2 regions of the Tardiphaga sp. 37S4 genome follow, and region 1 is predicted to be linked to the other one. Evidence: riboswitches for the same ligand, from Rfam matches in the RefSeq annotation. Region 1 holds a riboswitch; the other holds the start of a gene.
What was found. A riboswitch is a leader RNA that binds a small molecule or an ion and turns the genes downstream of it on or off. The one in region 1 is predicted to bind cobalamin.

Region 1 (3,409 bases):
CCGCCGCCGAACAGTGCATCGAGCACCGTCAGCGGCGAGAGTTTGACAGGTCCCGTGCCGAGCGAGCCCAGTGCCAGCAGCGTGACGAGGCCGACGAGCGCGATGGTCGCGATCGTCCGGCGCCGTGCTGCTGGCGCTATGCTCACCATGTGGCGTTGAAGCCTGCGTAAGCCGCAGGCCCCGTGGTGCCGAAGTTCAGCACTTCCTGATAATGCTCATTCAGGATGTTCTCGCCGCGGGCGAAGACCTTCCAGTTCGCATCGATCTTGTACTCGGTATAGAGATCGACGCGGGTATAGGCATCCACCTGACCGACCTGATTGGCACTGCTGAAGCGCTTCGACACCGTGGTGACACGCGGCTCGATCATCCACTTGTCGGTCGGGGTGATCGTGAGTGCGAAGCGGGCGAAGTTCTTCGGCCGACGTGCCAGCACTGTATCATTGCCGAGATCTTGCGCGTGCAGGTAGGTGTAGGCTGCGTTGAACTTCATCAGGCCTGGAATAACGTCCACATTGGCACCAACTTCGAGACCATTCGTTTCGGCGCGTGCGACGTTGATGTAGCAGCCTGTGGTTTGGGCAACGGGACACGAACCGGGGCTTCCCGTCGGCGTCACGAAGTTGATCAGATTGCTGTAGTCGTTCGAGAAGCCCGTCAGCGAGACCACCACGCGGCCGTTGAAAAGGCTCTGATCGACGCCGGCGTCGTAGCCGAAGCTTTGCTCCGGGCTGAGCGTCGGCGTGCCGTTTGCCGTTGAATACAGCTGGAACAGTGTCGGTGCCTTCGCGCCGGTACCTGCGCTGGCGTGGAACTTAGTGCTGGTTTCTGTAATCGTATAGGCGGCCGTGGCACGCCATGTCTCGAAGCGCCCGACATCCACGACGTCGTCCACGCGGCCGCCCAATGTGATGTTGAGACGTTCGCCTACGGGGACCGACCACAGCGCGAAGATCGAATTGGTATCTTGGCGTTTCGCCAGCGCGGGTGTGATAGCGGCCGGTATCGGCAGGATGGCGGTCGTGTAGGTCTTGGCTGTCTCGCTCTGCGTCTTGGCGCCGTAGATCAGCGAGCCAAATGCGCCGAGCTTCAGGTTTGCCTGATATTCTGCGCCGAGGCTGTCACCATTGTAGTCGAGAATATTGGTCGTGGTGTTCTGCGGCAGCATGTTGGTGCGATAGGTTACGTCATAGTTCGAACGCTCGGTATGCGTGTTCGACACGGTGACACTATGCGTGAGAATGCCGCCGAATGAATCCAGTGAGACGCGGCCGTAAACGGTTTGCAGCAGGCGCGTGACATTTGAAGGCGTGTCGGGAAGCTGCACGGCTCTCGACGTCGGACTGAAAGTGCCGTCATAGGCGGCTCGCGTGAAGGATGACACGAAGCCGGATTCCAGCCGGATGCCTTCGCCGGCATCGTAGCCGATCCTGGCCGATCCGCCGACGCGATCAAAGCCGTCGCGTTCGAGATTGGGGTACAGCGCTTCAAACTGAGGGATGCGATAGCCGAAGCGCGAGAAACCGTTCGAGTGCTGGCCGCCGCCGGTGAAGGCATAGGACCACGGACCGTTGGAGCCGGTCAGCGATCCCTGCGTCATGACAGTGCCATAGCTGCCGGCTTCGGTGCGTACGTTAACTTGCGCAGGGCCAGAGCCCTTCTTGGTAATGATATTGATCACGCCGCCCATGGCGTCTGATCCATAGAGTGCGCTCTGCGGGCCCTTCAGGACTTCGATGCGCTCCATCGCCGAAGGCGTGAACATGGCGAATTCGAAATCGCCGGACGCCGCCGTGGGATCGTTGACGCGGATGCCGTCGATCATCACCAGCGTCTGGCCGGTGTTGCCGCCGCGCAAGCGGACATTGGTGGTGCCGCCTGGGCCGCCGGTTTCGGTGATGTCAAGACCAGGCACGGTGCGCAGCGCATCGACCAGCGAGCCGGGATTGCTGGTCGCAATGGTCTCGCCTGACACCACGCTGATCGAACTGCCAGTGCGATTGAGTTGTTCGGGTGCTCTGTCCGCCGTCACTACGATTTCGGAGAGCTGCTCGGCACTGGACTGCGCATACGCAGCACTGTGAGAGCACGACAGAACAACAACGGCCGCAGTGCCTGCGGCCAAATTCCGGATAGTCATTTAACCCCTTCCGTCGACCCACCGTCGAACGAGTGTGAAACTCGTTACCGGCCGGTCTCCTGGCTCGCGGTGGTCTCCCGGTCCGCCTTCCCGAATCTGCGATGCAAATTCAGTGGCTTTGTGGACCCGGAATGGCCGCTTACAGTTGCGGGGGCAGCCGCGGCATAGGGGATATTTCCCCGCACCGCATTCCCGTTTCACCTCCTCGCGGAGGCACCGATAACGACAGACAGGAAGCACAGCGCGCCGCGCGGTGCAACAGCCATCACCGCGTTGTGGACTCTATTGCTCGTGCTGTAGCGCGGCGAGCACGTCGTCGGGGCGCTCGACCATCATCATGTGGCCCGTACCCGGCAGAATCACCGTGCGGGCGTTTTTCAATGCGGCGGCCAGGGTCTTGCCGGCCTTGGCAGGAGTCATCATGTCCCGTTCGCCGAGGATGAGCGTGACCGGGATTTCAAGCTGGCCCGCAGCGGTCAGCGCATTCTGGTATGTATTGCAGGCGTTGAGATCGGCGAACAACACGCCCGGCTTTGTGGCTTCGAGCACGCGCTGTGCACCGCTATGCATCCACAACCCCGGCGCGAGGCTGCCGCCGAGTTCGGCGCGAAAGCCGAGCCCCCAGATCGACACCATGTCGATGGCGGAATGCTGATTGGCTTCGGCGTCCTTGAGCAGATCCGGGCCGACGGTCATCGTTCCTGCCGTGCCCATCAGATCGAGGCGCGTGACTTTACCGGGATGCCGCGCTGCAGCCTCCAGCGCGATCAGCGAGCCCATGGAATGGCCGATCAGTCGCGCAGTCTTTGCGCCTGCAGCCTCGATCAATGCTGCGGTCCAGTCTGCGAGATCGGCGATGGTCGTGAGCGCTTCACCCTTTGAGCGACCATGGCCGGGCAGATCCGGCGCCAGCACGGCGAAGCCATGATGCGCGAACCAGCGCGTATGCAGCGCCCAGGTCGAGTGATCGAAGCCGGCGCCGTGGATCATCACGACCACCGGCAGGGAAGGATCGAACGTGCGGCCGCCATTCGCGATATAGGTCTCGTGACCGTTGACGGTGAGTTGCATCGCTCAGCCCTTCTGCGAGATGCGCAGCGCCTGCGCGAGGTCATCGATGATGTCATCGGCGGCTTCGATGCCGATGGAAAGACGGATCAGCTCCTCGCCGATACCGGCGGCCTTGAGTTGCTCGGCGTCCATCTGCTGATGCGTGGTGCTTCCGGGATGAATGACCAGTGTTTTGGCGTCGCCGACATTGGCGAGATG
Region 2 (3,409 bases), 2.9 Mb from region 1:
ATCCAGGGATGGCCGGTCTCGAACACCATGGTCAGCATGCGACGCCACAGATCAGTGGCCCGCACCTTCTTGAACACGCGGATCTCGCCGCGCGCGGCCTTTTCCTCATAGGCCGCGTATCGTTCGGCAAACGGCTTGCCATAGAGATCGTGCAGCTCAGGCGTTTCGTCCGGCGAGAACAGCGTCCATTCACCGTCGGCTTCGACGCGCTGCATGAACAGATCCGGCACCCAGTTAGCGGTGTTCATGTCGTGGGTGCGACGGCGGTCATCGCCGGTGTTCTTGCGGAGATCGAGAAACTCCTCGATGTCGATGTGCCAGGTTTCCAAGTAGGCGCAGACCGCACCCTTGCGCTTGCCGCCCTGGTTGACGGCAATGGCCGTATCGTTGGCGACCTTCAGGAACGGCACCACGCCCTGGCTCTCGCCATTGGTGCCCTTGATATGCGCGCCGAGACCGCGCACGCGCGTCCAGTCATTGCCGAGACCGCCGGAATATTTCGCCAGCAGTGCATTGTCCTTCACCGACTTGAAGATGCCGTCGAGATCGTCCGCCACCGTGGTGAGGAAGCAGGACGACAGCTGCGGCCGCTGCGTACCCGAATTGAACAACGTCGGCGTCGAGGCCATGAAGTCGAACGACGACAACAGATTGTAAAATTCGATGGCGCGGGCTTCGCGGTCGATCTCGCGCAGCGCGAGGCCCATGGCAACGCGCATGAAGAAGGCCTGCGGCAGTTCGATGCGATTGCCCTGCACATGCAGGAAGTAGCGGTCATAGAGCGTCTGCAATCCCAGGAACTGGAACTGAAGGTCCCCTTCCGGCTTTAGCGCGGCGGCTATGCGCTTGAGATCGAAGCGCGCGAGTTCGGGATCGAGCAGCTCGGCCGCAATGCCGGTCTTGATACAGGCGCCGAAATATTCGGCGTAGCGCGTGGTCATGTCGGCCTGCGACGCGTTGGTCGGAGAGCCGTGCACAAAGGACAGGACTTCGGTGCGCAGTTTGTCGAGCAGCAGGCGGGCGCTGACAAAGGTGTAGTTCGGCTCCTGCTCCACCAGCGTGCGCGCGGCCATGATGCCGGCCAGTGCCAGCTCATCCAGCGTGATGCCGTCATAGAGATTGCGGCGGGTTTCCTCCAGCACCGGGGCGGCATCGACGCCATCAAGGCCGGCGCAGGCCTCGTTGACGATCAGCGCGAGACGCGCCGAATCGAGCGGGGCGCGGGTGCCGTTGGTGAGCGTGACATGCAGCACCGGTGCGGTGGAGACGAGCGCCGGCCTGGCGGCCAGTTCCTCCGCGCGGGTGCGAGCGCGCTCCTCGCGGTACAGCACATAGGCGCGGGCCACCTTGTGGTGCTCGCTGCGCATCAGCGCCAGTTCGACCTGATCCTGGACGTCCTCGATATGGAAGGTGCGGCCTTCACCGACGCGGCGAGTCAGCGCCGCCACGACTTCGCCGGTCAGCTGTTCCACCGCCTCATGGACGCGGCGCGAGGCCGCTGCCGTGTGGCCCTCGACGGCCAGAAAGGCCTTGGTCATCGCGACGGAAATCTTGCTGCCGTCGAAGGGAGATACGGTGCCGTTGCGCCGGATGATCTGCATCGAGGGTTCGCGCGCAGGCGCAGCGAGCGTTTCCGGCGACAGTTGAATCAGCGGCGCATGAGCCGCATCGCGTCCGTTGGACAAAACAGAAGATGAAGTAGGCATCGGCAAGACCCCGTGTGATGCATCAAGCAATGGGGGCTGGGGCCGAAAGGACGCTGCAAAATACACGGCGGAGATCCGCCGGCATTGCCTGCAAGCGACCGCTGGGACACCCCGCCCATGGACGTTCTGGTGTCGCGGCAGGTCTCCTGGCTCGCAGGTCAATGTCTGTTTCAGCCTTCCCGATGCTTGCGCATCAGTGACTTCAATCGAAACAGACTCACTGCTTACAGTTGCGGGGGCAGCGCCGGAATATGACGAAAAACAACGTCTTTACCGGCTTCCCTCTTAGCCACCAAGTCTTGCGACAGGGCGGACCGTGACATCTACATTTGGTGTGACCCGCGGTGTAGTGTCAAGCGGGCATTGGAGCCGAACGCAACAAATTCGGTAGGGCTGTTGGTTCAGTGGACAACCGCTTGCGTGGCGGAAACCGCGGGGTCGTTGGCGGTTTCTGCACGATGCGATTCGTTGCCGCCGAGCACCGCGAAGCGCAGAACATCGTGATCAACCGATGGAGGATGCGATGCGCGACCTGATGACGACCACTGAAAGGATCAACTTCAACGCTTTCGTGGGGCACGCAGGCGCGGTCACGGCGTTCGAGACGACGGATCAGATCGCCCGGCGCCGCCTCGACGAGATGCTGAACGAAGCGCTGATGGACAGCTTTCCTGCGAGTGATCCGATTTCTTCGCTGCAGCTCGCCTGAGCAGAATCAGACCGCGCGAAAGCTGGCCCGATAGTGGCTGGGCGTCAGGCCCAGGCGTCGCACGAAGACCTGACGCATATGTTCGGCGGTGGTGAAACCGGATTCATAAGCCACCACCTTGAGCGGCAGATCGCTGCCTTCGAGACGATTACGCGCCGTGTCGATCCGGGCGCCCTCGACAAAATCTGCCGGCGTCATCTTTGTTTCCTGCTTGAATGTCCGCGCGAAGGTGCGCGCGCTCATGCCCGCCACATCGGCCAGTTCATCCACGCTGTGTGCGTCACGCAGATGCGCCATCACATGGGCATGGACTCGCGCGATCGGCGAGTCCGGCTCGGCCGGCGGTACCAGATACGGACTGAATTGCGACTGGCCACCCTGGCGCTGCGCCACCACGACCAGACGCTTGGCCACAGCCAACGCAACGTCCGCGCCATGATCTTCCTGGACCAGCGCGAGACCCAGATCGATGCCTGCGGTGACGCCGGCTGACGTCACCAGCGCACCGTCACGACTGTAGATGCGATCGAACTCCACATGCGCTTTGGGAAAACGCAGCGCCAATAGCGGCGCGTTCTGCCAGTGCGTCGTCACCGTCTTGTCGTCAAGCAAGCCTGCATGGCCGAGCGCGAATGCCCCGGTGCAGACCGAGCCATAACGCTCCGCATGGAGCGCCGCATTGGCCAGCCACTCTGTAAGCTGCGGATCCGCCTCTGCCGTCGGCAGCCCAGGCCCGCCGGCCACCAGAACCAGATCCCAGGGTTTGTTCGCATCACTGAACGCCAGATCGGCGGATATCCGCAAACCGTTCGATGCACGTAGCGGCGCGCAGTCTGCAGCGACAAGTGTGATGTCGTAGCCGTCGCCCGGCGCGACGAAGCCATTGGCCTCCATGAACACATCGAGCGGACCGGCTACGTCCAGCGACTGGACGCTCGGAAAGATCGCAAGAGCAACAGTCTTCATGGTGATGCTTCATTCCATCGATGGCAGT

Region 2: linked by a shared signal. The riboswitch ahead of LPB73_RS20395 (ribonucleoside-diphosphate reductase subunit alpha) and the one ahead of LPB73_RS05035 (TonB-dependent receptor plug domain-containing protein) in region 1 are both predicted to bind cobalamin.

Annotation. Positions count from the first base shown of each region.
Region 1 covers NZ_CP088008.1:1,054,206-1,057,614, forward strand. The annotation lists gene LPB73_RS05030 (FecCD family ABC transporter permease) at 1-149, opposite strand, end outside; gene LPB73_RS05035 (TonB-dependent receptor plug domain-containing protein) at 143-2,032, opposite strand; cobalamin riboswitch at 2,173-2,376, opposite strand; gene LPB73_RS05040 (alpha/beta fold hydrolase) at 2,423-3,211, opposite strand; gene LPB73_RS05045 (O-acetylhomoserine aminocarboxypropyltransferase) at 3,215-3,409, opposite strand, start outside.
Region 2 covers NZ_CP088008.1:4,293,365-4,296,773, forward strand. The annotation lists gene LPB73_RS20395 (ribonucleoside-diphosphate reductase subunit alpha) at 1-1,706, opposite strand, end outside; cobalamin riboswitch at 1,826-2,040, opposite strand; gene LPB73_RS20400 (hypothetical protein) at 2,230-2,415, shown strand; gene LPB73_RS20405 (GlxA family transcriptional regulator) at 2,422-3,381, opposite strand.